4 regions of the Paenibacillus sp. LPE1-1-1.1 genome follow, and region 2 is predicted to be linked to each of the others. Evidence: riboswitches for the same ligand, from Rfam matches in the RefSeq annotation. Region 2 holds a riboswitch; each other region holds the start of a gene.

Region 1 (5,393 bases), on a different contig from region 2:
CATCGAGGATAACGATATCATCGCGCTCGATGCGGGCAGCACTACGCTTGAGATGGCGAAGAGGCTTCCCAATATGCCTGTCACCGTGCTTACGAATGACCTGCTCATTATCCGGGAGCTGACCTTGAAGGATCAGGTAAGGCTTGTGATTCCAGGCGGCTATCGCCATAACAACCTGCTTATTGGGGCCGAATCGCAGGAATGGATTAAACGGTTGAATGTCCATAAGCTTTTTTTATCCACGACGGGTATTCATTTGGAATATGGGCTGACGATATTTACGGAAGAATTGTCGAAGCTGAAGAAGCTTTATATGGATAACGCGAAAATCGTGTATTGCCTGGCTGACCATAGCAAATTCGACAAGGGCGCCTTGATTACTTTTGCTGGCCTGGACGAGATCGATTTCATCATTACGGATGAAGGCATCGCTCCAGAGGTTGCAGCCAAATACGAGGCACAGCAAATAAAGATGATGAAGGCGGAGCTTCCGGAAAGCGGGAAGCGCACGAGAGGGAGGACTTAAACCGATGGGTTTGTTCGATTTGACAGGAAAAACGGCTGTCGTTACGGGTGCCGGCCGCGGCCTTGGCGCAGCGGTAGCGCTTGGCTTGGCGGAAGCAGGCGCTGATGTGGCGCTTGTTACCAATAGCACGCCTGCTGACAAAACAGCCGACGCTGTGCGGGCATTAGGACGCAAAGCCATTACCATTCAAGCCGATGTTTCAGATCGCTCTAAGCTGGCGGGCATCATTGACCGCACATTGGAAGAGCTGGGACGGATCGATATTTTGGTCAATAACGCAGGAATCATTCGCCGTACACCTGCAGCAGAGCACAGCTACGAGGATTGGCAGGCTGTGATCGATGTTAATTTGAACTCAGTTTTTGTGCTTTCCCAGCTTGCAGGCAAGCAAATGATCGAGCAGGGTTCAGGCAAAATTATTAATATCGCGTCCATGCTCTCCTATCAAGGCGGCATTAACGTTCCAGGCTACACGTCCAGCAAGCACGCGGTGGCAGGGCTTACCAAAGCGCTTGCAAGCGAATGGGCTGGTAAAGGATTGCAGGTAAACGCGATTGCTCCAGGCTATATGAGCACGGACAACACGGAAGCGCTACGCGAGGATCCGGTTCGCAGCGCCCAAATTTTGCAGCGCATTCCAGCTGGACGATGGGGCTCCTCCGAGGATTTGATTGGACCGGCTGTATTTTTAGCTTCCGCAGCCTCTGATTACATGAATGGCCATATTCTCGCCGTTGACGGCGGATGGTTGGTAAGGTAAGAACCGTAAGGCATTAAAAAACAAGAAGGCTCTCCCCATACGGCTGCGGCTGTAATAAGGAGGGCCTTTTCGTTGTCCGCAAATGCCGGCCCTTTCCATAAACCGCTGCACAATGCAAGAAAGCCCAGAACAAGACTGCGTGTTCTGGACTTTCTATGTGTACTAACCCTTTTACTAGTCCAAAGAGACGTAGGAGACAGAACGTTGACGCAAAACAGATTCTTCATGGTCGATGCTGTACGGGGGCGATTCGGCGGACTTGGCTAAGGCATGATTGACGGCTGTAACGAACAAGTCGAGAGCACGCCCATCCTGTTCCGTTTTGTCGTATTGATACTGGCTAAGAGGCGGAAGAGGAATGCGTCCGATAAAACTTTGCAGGAGATCGCTCCACCTGTCTAAGTCAACGGCCTCTTCTGTGTCGCTGGCAAAAAGCTCGCTCCAGCCAAAGCCTTGGCTGCTCGTTAATCGAAGACAAATACGGTGGCCTGCAGAATCGACGGCAAGTGCAGGAATGACAAAAAGCTCGATTCGGGTGACGGATAAATGAGGAGTCTGTTCCGTGAAATGATGCAGATGATTTGCACAGTTCGTCAACATAAATAAATCTCTCCTTTGTTCGCTTACGAGGTTAGCTGTCGGATTCGGGCTAGAGAGAATGCCCTACCAGGGTTACAAATCCCTGGATTCACCCCTTGCGAAACGATTGGAATCGTTCGCGATGGTTCCCCCGCTTTTTCATTCGAAAAATTCAGCGTGAATAATGTACTCTTCATTATAACCCTCATTTGCATATCTGTAAATCTTGTACATTTAATCAAGGAAAATGTGCGATAGGAAACGGGAACGCTTTAGCCATCAATCCTGTGTCGCAAAAAAAGGAATATCACGAAGCGGCCGTAGTCCTCCGCTTTCGTGATATTCCTTTTGTTCGAAACGTTCCCATTACGCTTCTTCTATTTCTATCCAGTCCTGCGACCACACTTGTATTTCACGGATGATCGGCTCAAGCGCCCGGCCCTTCTCCGTTAATGAATATTCTATGCGAACGGGTATTTCGGGATATACATGCCTGTCGACAATACCTTCGTTTTCTAAATCCTTGAATCGCTCCGACAACAGTCTGCCGCTGATCGGCAGCGCGGACTGGACGGCGCAGAACCGCTGCGGGCCGGACAGAAGCTGGAAAATGATCAGGCCGGTCCAACGCTTGCTAATAATGTCCATTCCCCTTTGGAAACGGGGACAAAGGTTAGATTGCTCCATGTGTATCACCTCTTTTATCTTCCATTTAGTATAACCTCAATATCTTATTTATACAAGCACACCTGAATAATGTTAATTACTTGACTATCCTTAGTTATAAATTTATAATTAGTTACAAATAGTAAGTGTATTTGAGGAGGCACCGCAGTGAAACCGTTATTTCTAGCACATGGATCACCGATGCTCGCTGTCGAGCAAAATGAATATAGCAAATTTCTTCAGCAAACGGGAGCAGGCCTGAAACCGGATGCGATCGTTATTTTTACGGCGCATTGGGAGACAGAGAGGGTTACCATCTCTTCTAAAGATGATGAATACGAAACGATTTACGATTTCTACGGATTTCCGGATGAGCTGTACCAAGTTAAATATCCAGCCAAAGGCTCCACAAAGGTAGCGGAGCTAGTTGGCCATCTGCTGAGCGAAAATCATATCCCGGTAGCATATGATACGTCAAGAGGACTCGACCATGGTTCGTGGACGATGCTGAAGCATATGTTTCCAAACGCGGATATCCCGGTCGTGCAGGTTTCCGTCAATCCTTATCGCACGGCGGAGGAGCAGTTCCGCATTGGCGAGGCGCTGCGCAGCTTGAGCGGCCAGAATATTTTGCTCATCGGAAGCGGCGTAACCGTTCATAATCTCCGTGCGGTGAAATGGGGGCAGAAAGAGCCGGAGAGCTGGGCAGTCGAATTTGACGAGTGGCTGATTGAAAAAATGAATAAGCATGATACAAATTCTTTATTTCAGTATGAAGACTTGGCCCCGCATGCTAAAATGGCAGTACCTCGCGCCGAGCATTTCGTTCCTTTATATATAGCACTTGGAAGCGGAAATCCTGGTGAAGCTCCCCAGGTCATCTACAGAAGCTATGAATTCGGGACATTGAGCTATTTATCTATGCAATTTTAATCCTATATAGAAGGTGAATCACTATGATTAAACCCCACATCGCAGCACTTATTAAAGATAAATTAAAACGCACGCAAGCCGGAAACGACGATATCTATGTCGTTGGCCCGGTCAAGCTTCCGGTCGAGCTGGACGGTGAAACCAAAACGTTTCATTGGTACAGCTGGCTCCGCAAGGAAGCGGGCGAGGAAAAGTCTCCCGAACAGCTGGTAGAGGATTTGAATCGCTTCTCGTATGCGGATCTCCAGCAATCGAGCGTTCTCGTCTACGGCGATTTCGAGAATAATGAAGACGCGCTGATCCGGATGCACAGCATTTGCCATACGGGAGATATCTTCGGAAGCGCAAGATGCGATTGCGGCTATCAATTGAAGCAATCGATGCGTATTATTACCGAGCATGGCACGGGGGCGCTGTTTTATTTGGCCAATCACGAGGGCCGCGGAATCGGGTTGTTCAGCAAAGCGATCGCGTATCTGCTGCAGGAGGATGGCCTCGATACGGTTGATGCCAATACGGAGCTTGGCTTCGCGGATGATTCGCGTGATTACAGCGACGCCATTGCCGTGCTTAAGCTGCTGCGCGAATTGCCGGTATCGATCATCACCAATAATCCGCGCAAAGTGGACGCGCTGCGCAAATCTGGGATGAACGTAGCGGGCAGAGTGCCGCTTTGGGGCAACGCTTCCGTTTATAACGAGAAATATATCCAAACGAAAATGAACCGATCGGGTCATTTTGGGCAAGAGCCGCATACCCTGGTTAAATAAGAAGTAGAAGAAAACTGTTCTAAGGTGCAAATGGCACCTTAGAACAGTTTTTTTGTTTTGAAAACATTTTAAGCTGCCGAATCGTCTATTAGGTATCTGATTGCAAATCGAAAGCAAGGAGTGGATGGATGAATGCGGATAAAGGATGGTCATACTAGATCTAATAAATGGCGTGTAAGAATGACGGGGCTTGCCGTTGCTGCATTAATAGCGGTGACGGGATGCAGCGTACAACAGCCGTCTGACCCGGGAAAACCGGATAACCAAGCGGTGAATGAGGGCGGGAACGAGCAAGGAACACAGGCCGACCAAAAGGCGATGATAACCGAGTTTCAGCTTGTGGCCAAAGAAGCTGCAGACGCATCGGATATTTTCGCGTTTATGGCTGAAAATATGGAAAAAGCAGATCAATCGACGGCAGATACGATGCTGCGCGGCCTGCATGACTATTATGATACGCACCTGGAAGCTGCGCAAACCGACTTTTTTGCCTCCAACGTGCAAGAGGTGCTGGCAGAGGAAGCATGGCCGATTACGAAAGAGAGCGCTGATGCCATTAAAGATGAAAAGGTGCTTGCCCTTGTGCAAAAAGCTCATGCCGGCGGTTATAAATTAGAAACGGTAGAGGGAACGATCTATCCCATCGTTGACTACAGCAAGCAACTGCAATTCAGCAAATGGCTGTCAGGGCAGATGAATGCTTATGTTCAGATAATGGCTGAAGAATCGAATACGGCAGCCGCCAAGGACGGCGGACTCGTCATCACATGGGATGAGCTGGCTTCAAGAGCTTTGCTTGCCGAGACCTTTATCGTCAATTACGCGGATGCTCCCGAGCGGGAAGAAATTCAAAATAAATATGTGAACGGGTATTTAGCGATGTATATAAATGGTTTGCCCAGTGCTCCTATCTATGATGCGGAAACTTTAAAACTGCGGGAGGAAGTGAAGAGCAGCTACCAGGCGACCATAGCAAATGCGCCGGAGTCGGCTACGGCCCGTATAACGAAGCAATTTTTGGAGAAACTCGCGGAATCAGGCGAACAAATCGTTCAGAAAAAAGATGGCGAACTGGCCGAACTGGCGGCAATAAAACAGTTTCGCGAGGAACTGGCGAATAATGCGGAAAAGCTTTTAAAATAGCCATAAACCGACAAAA
Region 2 (5,393 bases):
AGCGCGTGGATCAATATTCGTCCGGGCGAGCTTGCAAAGTTCGAGCCCACCTGCAGCAGTGCCTCAAAATGCGACTGGCAAGCGCCGGCAATAACGATTAAACCGTCTCGGTTTCTCTCATATTCGCGTGCCACACGTACGGCATTAACGAAATGCTGTGAGTTTTTGTAACTGCTAAGGCTGTACAGATCCATTTGCGCGCGGTTCTTTAGCACGCCGTCATGGCCGGTAATTACGACAATATCCGGTTGAAATTGTGGCAGCAATCGGTACAGCACATCAGCCATTTGGGATTCATGCACGTGGAGACCATGGGAAGGGACATGCATCGTATTGTACAATTGCATGCTCTTCTTCAAATAGTTACCGTCGCCGTCGAGATGAAGCACTTTCCCTGGCACTTCAAAAAATGGCTGGCTCTGCTGCAACGCATGCCGAATATTATCCTCGTTCTCCAATGCTTGGCGTTCACGTTCGGAATGCATACGTTTTAAAGAATCATTTACTTTAATTCGTACTTGCTGCACCGCTCTTGTCGTTTCTGGATCGCGTATGACCGACAAATCAGGAATCGGAGCATCCGCAAGCAATCGGTAGTCCGTGCCCTTCAGAATGGCAGTATTTGTACGAACAGCCTCAACCTTGAATAGCACGTCACCGCCATACGATTTGCGGACGACCAGGTCCCCTTGCTTCATGGGTAAATCACCTCTTCGTCTATCCTATGGGCAGACAGGGCGAATGGTGAGTATTTTATAACGAAAGGATTGGCTTACCAGCCGGCCTCCAGCATGCTGCGGCTGATTCGGGCAAATTCCTCCAGCGAGAGCGTCTCGCCGCGCCTGATGGGATCAATTTCGTTCTTCAGAAGCATCTCCGTTAGCGCCTCGCGCCGTTCCTTGCCTACAAAGGCAGTCAGATTGTTGGCCAACGTCTTCCTACGCTGTGCAAAGCTGGCTTGTACGACACGGAAAAAATGATCCTCATCCGGCACGTCGACAGCAGGCTTTTCGCGCAAGGACAACTTGATTACGGCAGAATCGACATTAGGCTGGGGAATAAACACGGTATGCGGTACCGTACAGACCACCTTTGGCACGCAATAATATTGTACCGCTACGCTGAGACTGCCGTATTCCTTGCCTCCCGGCTTAGCAGCCATACGTTCTGCCACTTCCTTCTGGATCATGACAACGATGTGCTCAAGCGGCAGTTTCTCCTCCAGCAGCTTCATCAAAATCGGCGTGGTGACATAGTAAGGCAAATTCGCCACGACGCTAACGCCGGAAACATCAGCAAACTGCTCCTTAAAGAGCTGTTTCAAATCCAGCTTAAGCACATCGCCATGAATCACGGTCGTATGTGCCTCGTCAGCCAGTATATCATTCAAAATCGGAATGAGCCGATTATCGATTTCTACGGCCGTCACCTTGCCAGCGGCTTGCGCAAGCCGCTGCGTAAGGGCGCCGATGCCCGGTCCAATCTCAAGTGCTCCTTTTGTTTCATCAAGTTCGGCAGCCGCAACGATATTATTCAAAATATTTTGGTCGATCAGAAAGTTTTGACCCAAGCTTTTCTTGAAGGAGAAGCCGTATTTCGCAATGATTTCTTTGGTACGTTTTGGTGTAGCCACTTCAATCGAAGCCTGCTTTACCGCAGACCCGCTGCTAACTTCATTCTGTTCATGACCGTTCATCCGGCTAACCCCCTAGTTCCTCTTCCATTTTGCGGAAAGCTTCAATGAATTCCGCTTTGGAAATCCGAAAGCTTGTACAGCGTTTATAAAATTGTTTGCCGTTCGCATACCCTATCCCGAGCAGCCTGCCTATAACCAAACGCCGGTTAGACGCATCAGGATGCACAATGAGGCCCGCTTCCATTAAATCCTCGAAGCTGACTTCTCCCGTTTCATCCGCCGTCTCTGTACGCAGCTCGAAGAGTGCCGTGCGTATCGCCTCGGGACTCGCGTTTTCAATGCCGATATCTCCTTTGTACAGGGCCTTCTCCTGCGGCAAAAAAGCATGCTTGCAGCCCGGTGCATGGCGCGCGACGATTTTTCGTATCCGTTCTCCCGCATGATCGGGATCTGTAAATATGATAATGCCGCGGCGCTCGTTCGCCAGTGCGATTCTCCTCAGCACATCCTCGCCGATTGCCGAACCGTTTGTTTCTATAGTATCTGCTTCCACCGCTCGTTTAATGGCGACGGTATCGTCTTTTCCTTCAACGACAATGATCTCTTTGATCATCAAGATCATCCCCTTCTACATATGCTGCAACAGCCCCGAAAACATGCAAAAAGAAGAGGCAGTGCCTCTCCTTATGATGGCATATTTAATTAAAAATGGCGATAAGATGATGGTAACGCTACTTATTAGCTGGCACTAGGTTTGTTCGGTCCCAAGACATATACGGTAATGCCTTTTTTCCTTCCGAACTTATTGGCAACCTTCGTACTATCAAAGTATACGTCAATTTTGTTCCCTTTAATCGCACTGCCTTTATCCTCAGCACGGCGGAAACCGATTCCTTCAATATATACCCACCAGCCAATTGGAATAACCTTCGGATCAACGGCTATCGTACGCCCTTCTTGTACGCGCGCACCTGATGCCGTAATTCCGTATAGCGGATGTCCAACATCTTTGCCTGTTGAAGCCACACCTGCAGAATATGCCGTCAGCGTGACATTCTTAAGCACTTTCTTCGCGTTGAACGTTACTCCGCTTTTCGTTAACGCTGCAATGCTCGGGCTTTTGCTCGAGAGCACCGTAACCTTAGGCTCTGCCTTCTTCGTACCGATCGCGACGACCTGATCAACTGCAGCTGTCTCGACAACCTTGCTGACCATCTTCTTCGAAATAAGAACGCCGTCCTCGTATTGCTTCTCGATGCTCTCAACGATAAGACCCTGCTTGCCAGTTTGCACAAGCCTTTCCTTGCCCGCCGCAAGTGTCGGATCCGACTTCTTCACGATAGAGAAAGGCATCGCGCGTTCGGTCTCTGACACCTTCGTGTCGACGCGAACAACCGTTACCGTCAGCTCCGCATCCAAAACCGTTTGTAGCGGAGGAATAACTTTATCTTGACCACGAACTGGAATATGTAATTCCTCGATCGCTGCCTGTACTGTTCTTTTTGTCGTGTATACAGTAGAGGTCTTGCCATCAGCTTTCACAATTACCGGTATCGCATGAGTTACCTCGATACGATCTCCGTCCTTTATTGCCGCATTAAGCGGTATGGACACCTCATCATGTGGTCCAATTGCGATAGCTTGTTCATCCAGTAGGCGTTGCAGGACCCATTGCTTCGTTTCCACAATGGTTTCTTGTCCGTTCACTACTACGGAGACGCTTTTGACAGCCGTTCCGTACAACAACACCAAAAACATGAAAGTCATAGCGATTGAGATAGTAGCACTCAAAAGAATCAAACGCAAGTTTTCACGCTTCCATCGCAATGCGAAAGACATGCTGGATGATCGTTTCCCATGGGTGTCCTTTACCTGGAGTATTCCCACTTCATCGGTCCTCCTTCATAGCCCCGCCGCCAAGTGTTACGCATGATACAACTGACGCGACTATAGTATATTGGCGTGCAAGCACGCAGTCCAGTATTGCTATATCGACCCTCCCACCCCCATCTTTTATCCCTATGTCGACATATTTCCGATTATTCGAAAATAAAAAGAAGCCGTCGACAGAGGATCTGTTTCGTGGCTTCCCGAGTAATTGTTTACACTGGGATACAGGAAAATGGATGCACGAGGTTGATCACTCTCTATAACGCTTACGAGGTTAGCTGACGGATTCGGGCAAGAGAGCCGCCCTATTCTTAACGCAATGCTCATGGCAAAGGCTTCGAAATTCACCCCTGAAGAATTCATAATACGGTACAATAACCCGCACCTGGTTCCCCCGCTCTCCAATTGGAGATTAAGCGCAAACTGGAAATCCAATACAAAATGTTAATGCTCTGAGATGAATCATACCCTCATAAGCGGTCAATTGTAAAGATACGATAAAAGACGATTTAAGCGAAAAAGGTGGATAAAGACGGAATAATTAAGCGATAATCACGATAAAAATCACTTTTTACGCGATAAAGGTCTTTTATTCTCTTCATTTCTCTCGTTTTCATACAATCCCAAAACATTTTTTACCGTTCTCGGTCGTAATTGCGCCTATTTCATCTACCGTTTTACCCAATAATTGGGAAGCCATCTCTGCGACGAGCGATACATAAGAGGACTCATTTCGCTTCCCTCTGAAGGGGTGAGGAGCCAAATACGGAGCATCCGTTTCGATCAAAATCCGGTCGAGCGGAACCTGCTTAAGCACCTCTTTCGGCACCCTTGCATTTTGGAATGTAACCGGCCCTCCGAACGAAATATAAAAATTCATATCCAAGCATTGTTTGGCCGTTTCCCAGCTGCCTGAGAAGCAGTGCATAACGCCTCCGACCTCTGCAGCGTTTTCCTCTTGCAAAATGCGAATGACATCCTCATGCGCATCGCGATTATGGATGACAATCGGCTTTCCTACCTTGCGGGCAAGACGGATCTGCTCCCGAAAAACGCGCTGTTGGACATCTTTTGGCGAAGTATCCCAGTGATAGTCGAGCCCAATTTCGCCTATAGCAACAACCTTTTCATGCGAGCAAAGCTGCTCGATCCATTCTAAATCCCCAGGACGCATATCAATGCTGTCAACGGGATGCCAGCCTACCGCTGCATAAATAAAATCATATTTCTCGGCAAGCGCCATCGTCGTAGGAATGGTTTCGCGGTTAAAGCCAATATTGACGAGCATATGCACGCCTGCATCCTTTGCGCGCTGTATGACCTCGTCGCGATCCTCATCGAATTTATAGGAGTCCAAATGGGTATGTGTATCAAAAAGCAATGTCATGTATGTGTCAGCCTCCATTAAGCAAGTTTGAATAGGTTTTTTAATTTATCAGGAATTAAGTGTATGTTGCTCTTGAGAGGCTCCTCGGGGTAATACAAATGGTATTCACCCTGATGAAGCCCCGTAATTGAACGAACAATGTCGGATTTAGCAGATATTTCACCTATTTCATCCTGTTCGTCTAACAACAAAATCGGCGCTTTTTCTTTCTTTTCGCCTTCTTTTTTATCTGGTCGATAAACGTCATACGGCAGGTCAAAAGGAAAATCGATCTCCATATGATAATCGGGATTCATTCCTATAGAAGAAAAGCAATCGCTGATTTCATTTAGAAGTGCTTCATCAGGATTATCAATGGTTATATATTTATATAACCGGCGGTTCATAAACCGGCTGCATAGATCGCTTAGCAGGGGATCCCGCTCCTCAGCCCACTGCGTGAAAGCCGTTTGAACCAAAGCCTCATCCAATTTTAAATAG
Region 3 (5,393 bases), on a different contig from region 2:
GTGAAGCTGCCCGAGGTTTTTGCAAGAATGGGCTACTCCGGGAATTTCGTCATGGCGGGGCAATGGTTTCCGAAGCTTGCCGTCTACGAGCCGGTTGGAACAAGGGGACGTACCGCCGAAGGGTGGAACGTTCATCAATATCATGGAAATTCTGAATTTTACAGCGACTTCGGCATATACAGCGTAAAGATAAAAGTACCTGAGGCCTATACCGTTGCTGCTACCGGCTTTCAAACCAAGCCCATTGAAATCAAAGACCAGATGAAGATCTACCAATTTTACGCGGATGACGTACATGATTTTGCCTGGTCAGCCTCTCCGGATTTTGTCTATGAAGAGACGGCTTACTCCGATACGGGCATTCCAGGCGTACGGATTAAGCTTTACCTGGATCCGACGCATGCCGCTCTAAAGGACCGTTACATGCATGCCGCCAAATCCGCTCTCTCCAGCTATGCGAAGTGGTACGGCGAGTACCCCTACAGCACGCTGTCGGTCGTTGTGCCTCCGAAAGGGGCAAATGGTGCCGGCGGCATGGAATATCCTACGCTCATTACCGCCTTCGCCGCGGAGAAGGAAAACCCCGGCTACGATCTCGAGCGAACGGTTGTCCATGAGATTGGACATCAATACTGGTACGGGATGGTTGCCTCCAACGAGTTCGAAGAGGCGTGGCTGGACGAGGGCTTTACGTCCTACGCCGAGGATAAAGTCATGGAAACCGCTTATGGTTTAGAGTCGAATTTGCGAATGGAAGCCAGTTATATGACTGACCCTGCGCCGCTCAAGCAGCTGTCATGGACCTACGGCAGCCACTCGCAATACGCGGAAAACGTATATATGCGGGCTAAGCTCGTGCTTGTCGGAATAGAAAACAAAGTCGGCTCCAGAACGATGCAAAAAATCTTGCGCACTTATTTTCAAAAATATAAATTCAAGCACCCGAACACCGCTGACTTTCAGCGTGTTGTCGAGCAGGTAACCAAAGAGAAATGGCATGATTATTTCAGCCAATACGTTTATGACGATCAAATGGCGGATTTCTCTATTGAATCCATCCATGTGCGCCCGGTTACGCAGGATGGAGCCCAGATGTATGAGTCGATTGTGCTCGTCAAAAAGAACGGCGGCAGCAACGGCGACATCAAGGTGCTGATGAAATTTACAGACGGTTCCAAAGTGACGAAGCTGTGGAACGCCGAGGAATCCCATATGCAATACAAGCAGGTGCATTCCGCTCCGCTTGAATGGGCCATTGTCGATCCTAGCTACAGCAATGTGCTCGATAATAAGCTCATTAACAATTATATGCAGGCTCAATTGCCTGAGGAAACGCGGACGAGATGGAGCCTCGGCACAGTCAAGCTGATTGAAGGTCTGCTCGGGTCGCTGAGCTGGTAAGTAACTGCGTTCAAGGAGCGATAAACGATGAAGATACATTTGAAGCAAGGCTGGCAACTCGCGGTTAAACATTTTTACCTCGTTATTTTAATGTTTCTTTACCAGCTGCTATGGGGATTTTTCCTCTACCGTTTCATTGATTCGGTCGTATCCCCGCTGCTGCGAAGATATCCAAGCTCTTATCCGTCCGAAACGGCCGCTCAGCTCTTCCTGACCGAAGCGCAGTTCCAGCTGTTCAAGACCGATATCATCTCGCCGTACGTTTGGACATTCGGAGCCCTTCTCGTTGCACGGATGCTGCTCACGCCCTTGTTTAATGCCGGGCTGTTCTACTCGTTGAACCAAGCCCGCTCCGACGGGGGGACCCGTTTTCTGGAGGGTATCCGCAAAGCGTGGAAACCGGTAGTGCTTCTATACTGGATCGAGGCCGTCCTGTCGCTTGCTCCCGCTTGGTATTTGCTGCCGCGCTCGCTTGACGCCCTGCTGGAGAGCGGCTCCGTACCGGAGCTGCTGCAAGCGGTGCTTCCGGGAGCCGCGCTCTGGCTGCTTTGGGGCACACTGCTCCATCTGTTGTTCCTTGCCATGCAGTTCGGCGCCGCTTCAGGCGAAGGGGTATTCCGGTCCCTCTGGCGGGCGCTCCGAAACTTTATTTCCTACGGCGCCCTGTCATTGGTTATGTGGGGGATTGGCGCTGCTGCGGGACTCGCAGTCACGAGTTTATCCATGTTATGGGCGGGGCTGTTCGCGCTTATCCTGCATCAAGGCTATCATCTCATTCGCACACTCATGAAGGTATGGACGATTGCCGCGCAGTACGATTGCCTGCAAACCAAGCCTCTGCAGTAACCAAAAGCCTTCGGCCCGCAACGACTGCGGAAACGAAGGCTTTTTTTATTTTGCAGACGAGCGCAACTAAATGATGGCATTTTTGTATAAATAGTTAAGAGAACTTGAACAATGGGGGATACACGCAAATGATGCGTAAAAAACTGATTATTATATCGATGGCATTGCTCTTAACTGGCGGTTCAATCGTTGCAGCAGACAAATTATTGCAGAAAGTTACGTTGGTTTACAATAATAAGCAAACCGCAGAAGACGGTCTGCTCGTAGATGATAAGGTGTACATCAATATCCGCTCCTTAAGCGATTCCTTGCAAGCTTTTATCCAGTGGAAGGGCAGCGAGAAGAAGCTTCTCATCCAGAAGCCTAATGTCCATATGTTTCTGATGAATGAGAAAAGAACGATGTTCGGGCAGGTTGAAAAAGGCAGCGTTCAGAAGTTTTTGGTGCAAGCGCAAATCGATAACTTAAACGTCGCGATCACGGAATTCAAGGTCACGCTGGTTGACCCTAACGATAAAGAAACCACCATTGACCGACGCAGTCAGTCGGATGACGATTTTAAGGAATTCGTTGAGAAGGATACTTTCTGGTTCAGTTCGAAGCTTGTCTCCTATGACTTTAAATACGCAGGCAAATACAAGCTGCGTTTTTGGATGGAACAGAAGAACGGCGATCCTCAGCTTATTTCCGAGAAAATCATTACCGCCAAATAATCAAGATGACTTATTTTGGAAAAGGGCCGTTCCCAGGAATGGCTCTTTTTCATTTTATAACGACATAGAAGTCGTTCCTTGTCCAACTAAGCCGTTGCTTTGCTGCACCGCGCTGAACGAGATGAGATTTTTTTAATCTAATGCGAATAAACGGCGAACTACCGCCGTTTAGGGGACTTTAGACTAGCCCGATCGACCCGGCTTCTCAAGGATAAATCGGTATATTTTACACAAAAGTCACATAATTAATGAAATTGAGTCATCACTTTTGGTCAGAAAGAACTACTATCTGCATTTATTTTACACAAAGAACGGTTAAACGCATCAAAATGGCAAAAGGTTACATGAGAATTATTAGAAATTGCAACTAAAGGCAGGAGATCAATGAAAATAATCGAATAATTCTCAAGAGCAATAAAAAACGGCCTAATTCCCTATCGGGAAACGGGGGAACCACTCTGGGTGAATTGATTCCGACGTCTGATTAATTGGCAGCGCCTGAGGAATCATAGGGAACCTTCAACCGAACCCCACAGCTAACCTCGTCGGCATTGGAAGGAGTTTCACAATTGAAAAAGGTTACCGCAATACTCTTGGGTCTCGTTCTCGTACTCGCTTTTCAGGCGGGAAGCGCTTTCGCGGACTCGAAATTAAACGGATTCATCAATGATGTCATTGGTACTCCGTACAAAAGCGGCGGAACATCGTCGAGAGGGTTTGATTGCTCCGGCTTTACGGGCTATGTGTTCGAAAAAATGGGCATCGATCTTCCGCGCACTTCCGGTTCGCAAGCAAAAGCAGGCACGAAGGTCGCTAAATCCGACCTAATTCCGGGAGATCTTGTGTTCTTCGACACAGCCGGCGGCAACAACAGCGCCGTATCCCATGTTGGCATTTACATTGGAGATGGAAAGTTTGCCCACGCTTCCACTAGCAGAGGCGTTGTAACAGACAAACTTAACTCATCCTACTATGAAAACCGTTATGTGACTGCACGTCGTGTCATGGATGCGGATTCTTTCCAAACGTATGCCGACGCCCAATAGAGTAACCTAATCCCTCGCTAAGAGGGTTGCACGGGTAGACTCATCCAGCAAAGCCGCAGTTTTTTGTCCTCTGACGACAAATGACTTGCGGCTTTGCTGTTTCATTTCAAGCAAATTGCGGCGTAGGGTTAGCCGCTTTTGGAGAAGGAGCCATGCCTGATGTATTTGTTTATTCATCGCAAGGATTTGCGCACGGCAGATATGCGAGCCTTTGACTATTTGAGAAAAAAAGATACGCAAGGCATTCATTTGCTTATCATAGATCCCGTTCTTATCGGCGAAGGCCGATTGACCAGTCACAGCGGCAGAAACTTTATGGCGCAAGCCGCATCCTTGCTGCACAGCTACTCCAATGCAGGAAAGGAGCTGCATGTACTGTATGGTGATCCCGCACTCATTACCGAGGCTCTTCTGCAGGCTCATCCGATTGACGAGGTTATCGTCCATTCGGACTACACGCCTTACTCCCGCCAACGGGATGAGCGACTGCAGCAAATGACTCGCCGTTTTGGCCGTCACTGGCTGTCGATAGCAGACGCACCGCTTGCCGACTTGGAAGCATTTCCTGCATTTGCGCGGCGCTCCGAGCCGTATAAGGTATTTACGCCCTTTTACCGCATGTGGAGCAGCTTTATGCGGGAATGCTACAGCAGTGCAAGTGACACGACGATATTAGAGCTAGCTACCCTTCGCCAAATTGACAGCAAAGTCGCTCTTGCGTTCGCGCTGCCAGAGTCCGTTTCTTGCGCGCTCGGCGGCACGAATGTCGAAGGTGCGCCTAAGTCGGTCGCAAGGCTGGACCGATTCGTACGCGAGCGCCTTGCTTCCTATGCAGAAGGGCGCGACGCTTACGCATCGGAGCATACAAGCGGTCTCGCTCGATTCCTAAATACAGGCGCCATCTCGGCCCGTCAAGCTTACGAGTTTACGCAGGGGCTGCCCGGATCGGAGACCTGGGTTCGCCAGCTCGCCTGGCGTGATTTTTATTTGTATCAAGCGATGTATCATGATGATTTTTTCCGTTATGAGCACCTTGCTGATTTGTCTCCGCTCTCGGATACGAATTTCGAAGCATGGGCTTCGGCCGCCACGGGCATCCCAATCATTGATGCGGCCATGACGCAGCTCAACCGCACGGGTGAGCTGCCTAACCGTTTACGTATGGTAACGGCCATGTTCTTAACGAAAAATCTGTTATGTCCTTTTACGCGGGGGGAACAATATTTCCGCCTCCACTTGAGCGATTATGACAATACGCTTAACCGAGGCGGCTGGTTGTGGTGCTCGTCTCTTGGATATGACGCTGCGCCCTATTTCCGCATTATGAATCCGGCGTTGCAATCGCGAACGCATGATCCGAGCGGAAGCTATATCCGGCGTTGGCTTC
Region 4 (5,393 bases), on a different contig from region 2:
TCAGGGAAAGAGAATGGAACTGGCTTAGGTATAGTTATATGTCACCGTATCGTTGAGGCACACAAAGGGACATTGTCATTCAAAAGCAAATTACAGCAAGGTACTACGGTAGAAATTAATTTTCCAAACGTTTGAAATTACTATTGCAATATGGATAGGATGCTCATGGTGACGCAATGGAATCCAACCCGCCCCGGCAAACAAATCTGGAACGGGTTGGATTCATGAAATTACAACCTTAAATCCCTTTTTTTGAAACATATAAAGGTTACTACGGTTAATGCGACAATCAGTACCACTGACAATATAATGAAGACTGCCTCTAAGCCTCCGCCATACATCACATTCTTCGCTTCGAAATATTTAAACGGGGAAAGGTATTTCAGGTTTTCGAATTGATCATTTAAGTCGATTGCTATTGATAATATATAGGTGATCAATAGAATCCCTGTAGAAAGGGAAGCAGCCTTCTTCGGATTTTTATTGACGGCCGCCGTCGCTGATCCGATGACCAAAAACAAGACCTGCAAAATAAACATTCCCGCCATTGTGATTGCGATATCGCCAGTTACGGATTCGCCTTTGCTGTATTTCGAGACCAGGGAGATGGAGGTGATCAGCGAAACGAGGTTAAAGATCACGAGATTTGCAAGTGAAGCCATGAATTTTGATAAAATCACTTTGTTTCTTGAAACGGGTTTGACGAACAAAAACTCCGCCGTTTTATCCCGTTCTTCCTTAGCGATAATATTAGCGCCAAGCATCGTGGCATGAATCGTTCCCATTAAAACCAAATAGACGAAGATAACGCCGTAATATCCGCTTGCCTTCGATAGATCGAGTGTTCCGATCCCCATGATGGCTTGCAAAGATTTAGGCATGCTCTCCATTAAATCGTTCATCGATTGGCCAGAGGACGATAACCCGGCATATTTGCCCATGCTGGAGGCAATTAAGAATAGGATGCCGATACTCCAGAAAATGAGAGATTTCTTGTATGCTTTCATTTCGATCCAAAATATATTCATTCGATTTCCTCCCCACTAAACCGCGTGGATATCCTTCCTGATGTAAACGATATAGCTAATAACCAGTGAAACTACGACGATTCCTGCTCCAGCAAGCACGAAAGAGGTGTCATAGCTGGAAGTTCTTGAGATATCAGCTGTGTCGAAATATTTAAAGGGAGATAAATACCTTTTCGCTTCATCGTCGCTTGTCGATACGAGCATGCCGACGATGAAAAAGGCGAACACGGTTCCAAGAGACACAGTCAATACGGATTTTATTTTCCGAGCGATGACCGAAATAACAATGCCCAAGGCAAGAAAAATAAGCTGAACAAAAAACAGCGTAACGGAAATCATGAAAAAAGTTTTAGTACTGTACTCTTCCGTTTTCATCTGGGACAACATGATGCCGGCTGCCGCTAAAAAAACCACATTCGTAGCAACTAACGAAGTCAATGCCGCCAAAATCTTGGCCGTTAATATCGTGGTTCGCGTTACAGGCTTTGTCATAAGAAAATCCGCCGTTTTGTCTCGTATTTCCTTGGAAATGATGGACGTACCTATATTCATTCCTTGAATGGCCCCGCAAAGTGACAAATAGAGAAAGATATAAGAATAGAAGCCCAGCACCGAACCAAGGTTCTCCACTTCAAGACCGATCGCTTTCCGAACAGCCTCCGGATAACCTTCCAATAGCTTTTTAAAAGAATCGATATCTCCTGCAATAGAAGGATACATGGACATGAACAAGACGAGCAGGGCTACCAATGAAACGGACCAAATCAACGTTGATTTTTTATAAAAGTTTAATTCATGGAGAAAAATATTCATCGCTGGTCAGACCTCCTTTTCGTAGTAGTGCATAAAGATCTCCTCGAGGTCCGGTTCTTCAATCCATAGGTTTGCGATTTCGACGTCGGCTATCTTTTTCATGACGGTATTAATATCGCCTCTGAATAAGAAGCTTACCGAATGATCCGCCACGTTAAGATTATCCACGCCGGCTATGTTGAAGAAATCCTGCTCCGCTGTTTTCTTCGTTTCGATTTTGAATTTTTTATAATTGTTTTCTTTTAACGTGCTGATCTTTTCGACCGTGACGATTTTGCCTTCCTTTATGATGGCGACCCGATCGCACAAACGCTGAACCTCGCTCAAAATATGGGATGAAAACAAGATGGTGGCTCCCTTTTTATTCTCTTCCAAAAGCAGATCGAAGAATCTTTGCTGCATTAACGGATCAAGGCCGCTGGTCGGTTCATCGAGTATGATTAATTTAGGTTCATGCAGCAGTCCTTGGACAATCCCTACTTTCTTTTTGTTGCCGAGCGATAAGTCGTCGATTTTCTTCTTTAAATCAAGATCCATGATCTCTGCCAGTTCTTTGATTCTTTTGCTGCAATCCTTTTTGTAAAAGCTTGCCGAGTATTTTAAGAGGTCGATCACCTTCATATTGTCATAATAGAAAACCTCCGAAGGCAAATAACCTACTTGCTTGGCAATTTCGGGTGCAAACTCGATGCAGTCCTTGCCGAAGATTTCGGCCTTGCCGCTTGTCGGGTAAATCAGGGACAATAAAGTTCTGATCGTCGTCGATTTCCCAGCTCCGTTCGGACCGATAAACCCGAAAATTTCACCTTCTTCTACATGAAAGCTGACATTTGTGATTCCTCTTGCATTCCCGTAGGTTTTGGTCAAGTTGCTGATTTTTAAGACATCCATGGTAAAACCTCCTCGTAGTATGATCGGGTAAGGAGAAAGCAGTGGTTTTTAGAATAAAGATACGTAAGCGACAGCTCTTTCTAGAAGAACGGATTCTTCAGATTGGTACTCTAGGCAATTAGGAGAGGTTGGCTGAATGCCTATTCGCTTAGCTGATAATTGTTTGCCTTAGTCGGCTTGCCGTCAATAGTAAACCTGCAGCCATCTTTTGTAAAACAAAGGTTTATGGGGATTTGACGCCATATCGTCATTTACGAAGTAATACGATTATTTCATGTGTTAAAAAAGGTTTATTCTTCGAAAATCACGCTGATTCTCACTCATTCTCTTATTTAAAGAAATCAGATGATTTGATTAATATTTCAGTATATAGGCCTTTGTCATTATTTTTGAAAACCAGAGATAAACGTAGAAATAGTGAGGTAAACCGAGATAGGAATTAATGAAAGCGTTAACATAACTCTTTATTGTCTGTAATAACTTGATTTGGCCTGTACGGCCTCTTTACAGCAGGTGTAGCGAGGAGTAAGATTCGATACAGGAATTACAAATTAGTGCAATTGACTGATCGCTGAGTTTCCGTGAATGCGGAAAACGGGGGAACCAAATGTTAGGCAGTGCGCATGTTCGATGTGAGAGTCGGATGGTTGCATTGCAGGGGTGAATCATTGATCTGGCACCATGGATGCCGGACAAAGTAGGGCGACTCTCACCGCCCGAATCCGTCAGCTAACCTCGTAAGCGTGGATTGAGAGAGGAATGATGAAGCTTGTGATCGATTAATTTCGACCGCAGAGCCATTTGCCTCTGCGGTTTTTTGCTGTCCAAAACAGGGGCAGCTGGTAAGAAAGGATCTAAAACGCTGAGTCCTGCAGCAGCAGGAGCGGGGGAACCAACGAGCGTTCGTGTGCAAATACGAATCGTCTCACGGGGTGAATCACTTGGTCTTTGCCAAGCGTAGGGCGACTCTCACGCCCGAATCCGACAGCTAACCACGTAAGCGTACTCGGGAGAGGCAACAACCATCGCGCTGCCTGCGGCTTTTTAGTGCAAAACGAGCTTTACCGTCAAATTTCGGTCTAAGCCGTTTTTGCCTGCTGCGGGTCAAGAAGCCGCGGGGAAAGTTCCTCTTTTCCTAAGGCTTCTTTTTTGTTGCCTTTTTTTCAAAATTTGGAGGCGAACCACTTTGGAAAATGAGCATATTATTGTCGCCGGCCTAAGCGAATCCGGCAAATCATTCATAAAAATTTTGGAGTTTTACGAGCTGCCTTTTATGGTGCTGACCAACAGTAAGCAAGAGGAGAGGCAACTCCGAAGCCAAGGATTTTTTAATGTGCACTACATTAATACGAATAACAGAAAAAGTTGGAATATTCCGTTTGTATTCATTCGCGAGGTTTATATTTTTGAGAGCAGTTTCGCGCTGAGCTGCCGTTTTGTACAGTGCTGTAGGGCCTGGACGTCGAAGTCCATTTATGTGATTACGCAGCAATGGAATCCGCGGGCCATTTACAAAGGTCTTGGAGCGGATCATATCGTGTATTCACAAAACGGCGAGGTTGGTTTTTTATTAAACAGAAGCAGGAAACCTCATAATAATTGATTGAGGGAGGTTCTTACCTGTGTTTCATTTTATTTTTAGGGTAATTTAAAGTACAGGTAATTTAAAAACAAAAAATGTGGAGTGAAACTGATGCTTTCTTTAAAAAGATTTTTAATCGGTCGACCTTTAAAATCAAATGAATTAGGCGAGCAGAAACTTAATAAAACGAAAGCTCTTGCCATTCTTTCTTCAGATGCTTTATCTTCAGTGGCCTATGGTCCTGAGCAAATTTTGATCGTTTTAATTACAGTTAGTGCCGCAGCGTTTTGGTATTCGGTACCAATCGCAATTGGAGTATTAATTTTATTATTAGCACTTATTTTATCTTATAGGCAAATTATCTTTGCATATCCGCATGGCGGTGGCGCATATGTGGTGTCCAAAGAAAATCTAGGCAAGTACCCCGGGTTAGTAGCCGGAGGCTCCTTGTTGGTTGATTATATTTTAACCGTGGCAGTTAGCGTATCCGCCGGAACGGACGCTATAACTTCCGCTTTTCCTAGCTTGCATGAACATACGGTTATCATTGCTGTGATATTTGTCATTTTCATAACCATCCTGAACTTACGGGGGGTAACCGAGTCCGCTTCTATTTTAGCTTATCCGGTCTATTTGTTTGTTTTGGCATTGTTCATTCTAATAGGAGCAGGCCTATACAACATAATAACCGGTCATGTTTCTCCCGAATTACATTCTTCAATCGGTACACCAGTAGCAGGTATAAGCTTATTTTTGCTCTTAAAAGCATTTGCTTCAGGCAGTTCTGCATTAACAGGAGTAGAGGCCATTTCGAATGCCATCCCGAACTTTAAAAGCCCATCTCCTAATAACGCTGCTAAAACATTAATGGCGATGGGAATCTTGCTTGCTTTGTTATTTTCGGGAATCGTTTATTTAGCTTATTATTACGGGATAACACCTAACCTCGAGGTAACCGTAGTCTCCCAAATCGCCGAACAGACCTTTGGGCGAAATTTTATGTACTTCTTCATTCAAGGAACAACGGCGTTGATTCTTATCCTAGCCGCTAACACGGGATATTCGGCTTTTCCTTTGCT

What was found. A riboswitch is a leader RNA that binds a small molecule or an ion and turns the genes downstream of it on or off. The one in region 2 is predicted to bind cyclic di-AMP.
Region 1: another riboswitch for cyclic di-AMP. It lies ahead of MRBLPE1_RS08085 (hypothetical protein); the one in region 2 lies ahead of MRBLPE1_RS33040 (ubiquitin-like domain-containing protein).
Region 3: another riboswitch for cyclic di-AMP. It lies ahead of MRBLPE1_RS09660 (C40 family peptidase); the one in region 2 lies ahead of MRBLPE1_RS33040 (ubiquitin-like domain-containing protein).
Region 4: another riboswitch for cyclic di-AMP. It lies ahead of MRBLPE1_RS13325 (hypothetical protein); the one in region 2 lies ahead of MRBLPE1_RS33040 (ubiquitin-like domain-containing protein).

What each region holds. Positions count from the first base shown of each region.
Region 1 is NZ_JBEGHY010000001.1:1,855,550-1,860,942, reverse strand. Features, by position in the region: gene MRBLPE1_RS08095 (DeoR/GlpR family DNA-binding transcription regulator) at 1-526, shown strand, start outside; gene kduD (2-dehydro-3-deoxy-D-gluconate 5-dehydrogenase KduD) at 531-1,286, shown strand; gene MRBLPE1_RS08085 (hypothetical protein) at 1,461-1,886, opposite strand; cyclic di-AMP (ydaO/yuaA leader) riboswitch at 1,892-2,053, opposite strand; gene MRBLPE1_RS08080 (winged helix-turn-helix transcriptional regulator) at 2,232-2,552, opposite strand; gene MRBLPE1_RS08075 (dioxygenase) at 2,700-3,464, shown strand; gene MRBLPE1_RS08070 (GTP cyclohydrolase II) at 3,488-4,234, shown strand; gene MRBLPE1_RS08065 (hypothetical protein) at 4,367-5,377, shown strand.
Region 2 is NZ_JBEGHY010000048.1:63,854-69,246, forward strand. Features, by position in the region: gene yabG (sporulation peptidase YabG) at 1-698, opposite strand, end outside; gene rsmA (16S rRNA (adenine(1518)-N(6)/adenine(1519)-N(6))-dimethyltransferase RsmA) at 773-1,696, opposite strand; gene rnmV (ribonuclease M5) at 1,701-2,249, opposite strand; gene MRBLPE1_RS33040 (ubiquitin-like domain-containing protein) at 2,375-3,523, opposite strand; cyclic di-AMP (ydaO/yuaA leader) riboswitch at 3,775-3,955, opposite strand; gene MRBLPE1_RS33045 (TatD family hydrolase) at 4,140-4,907, opposite strand; gene MRBLPE1_RS33050 (HD domain-containing protein) at 4,931-5,393, opposite strand, start outside.
Region 3 is NZ_JBEGHY010000002.1:40,278-45,670, forward strand. Features, by position in the region: gene MRBLPE1_RS09645 (M1 family metallopeptidase) at 1-1,401, shown strand, start outside; gene MRBLPE1_RS09650 (hypothetical protein) at 1,429-2,247, shown strand; gene MRBLPE1_RS09655 (hypothetical protein) at 2,376-2,960, shown strand; cyclic di-AMP (ydaO/yuaA leader) riboswitch at 3,374-3,526, shown strand; gene MRBLPE1_RS09660 (C40 family peptidase) at 3,530-4,006, shown strand; gene MRBLPE1_RS09665 (cryptochrome/photolyase family protein) at 4,166-5,393, shown strand, end outside.
Region 4 is NZ_JBEGHY010000012.1:625,976-631,368, forward strand. Features, by position in the region: gene MRBLPE1_RS13305 (ATP-binding protein) at 1-135, shown strand, start outside; gene MRBLPE1_RS13310 (ABC transporter permease subunit) at 231-1,028, opposite strand; gene MRBLPE1_RS13315 (ABC transporter permease subunit) at 1,044-1,841, opposite strand; gene MRBLPE1_RS13320 (ABC transporter ATP-binding protein) at 1,848-2,732, opposite strand; cyclic di-AMP (ydaO/yuaA leader) riboswitch at 3,292-3,492, shown strand; cyclic di-AMP (ydaO/yuaA leader) riboswitch at 3,583-3,750, shown strand; gene MRBLPE1_RS13325 (hypothetical protein) at 3,919-4,335, shown strand; gene MRBLPE1_RS13330 (APC family permease) at 4,423-5,393, shown strand, end outside.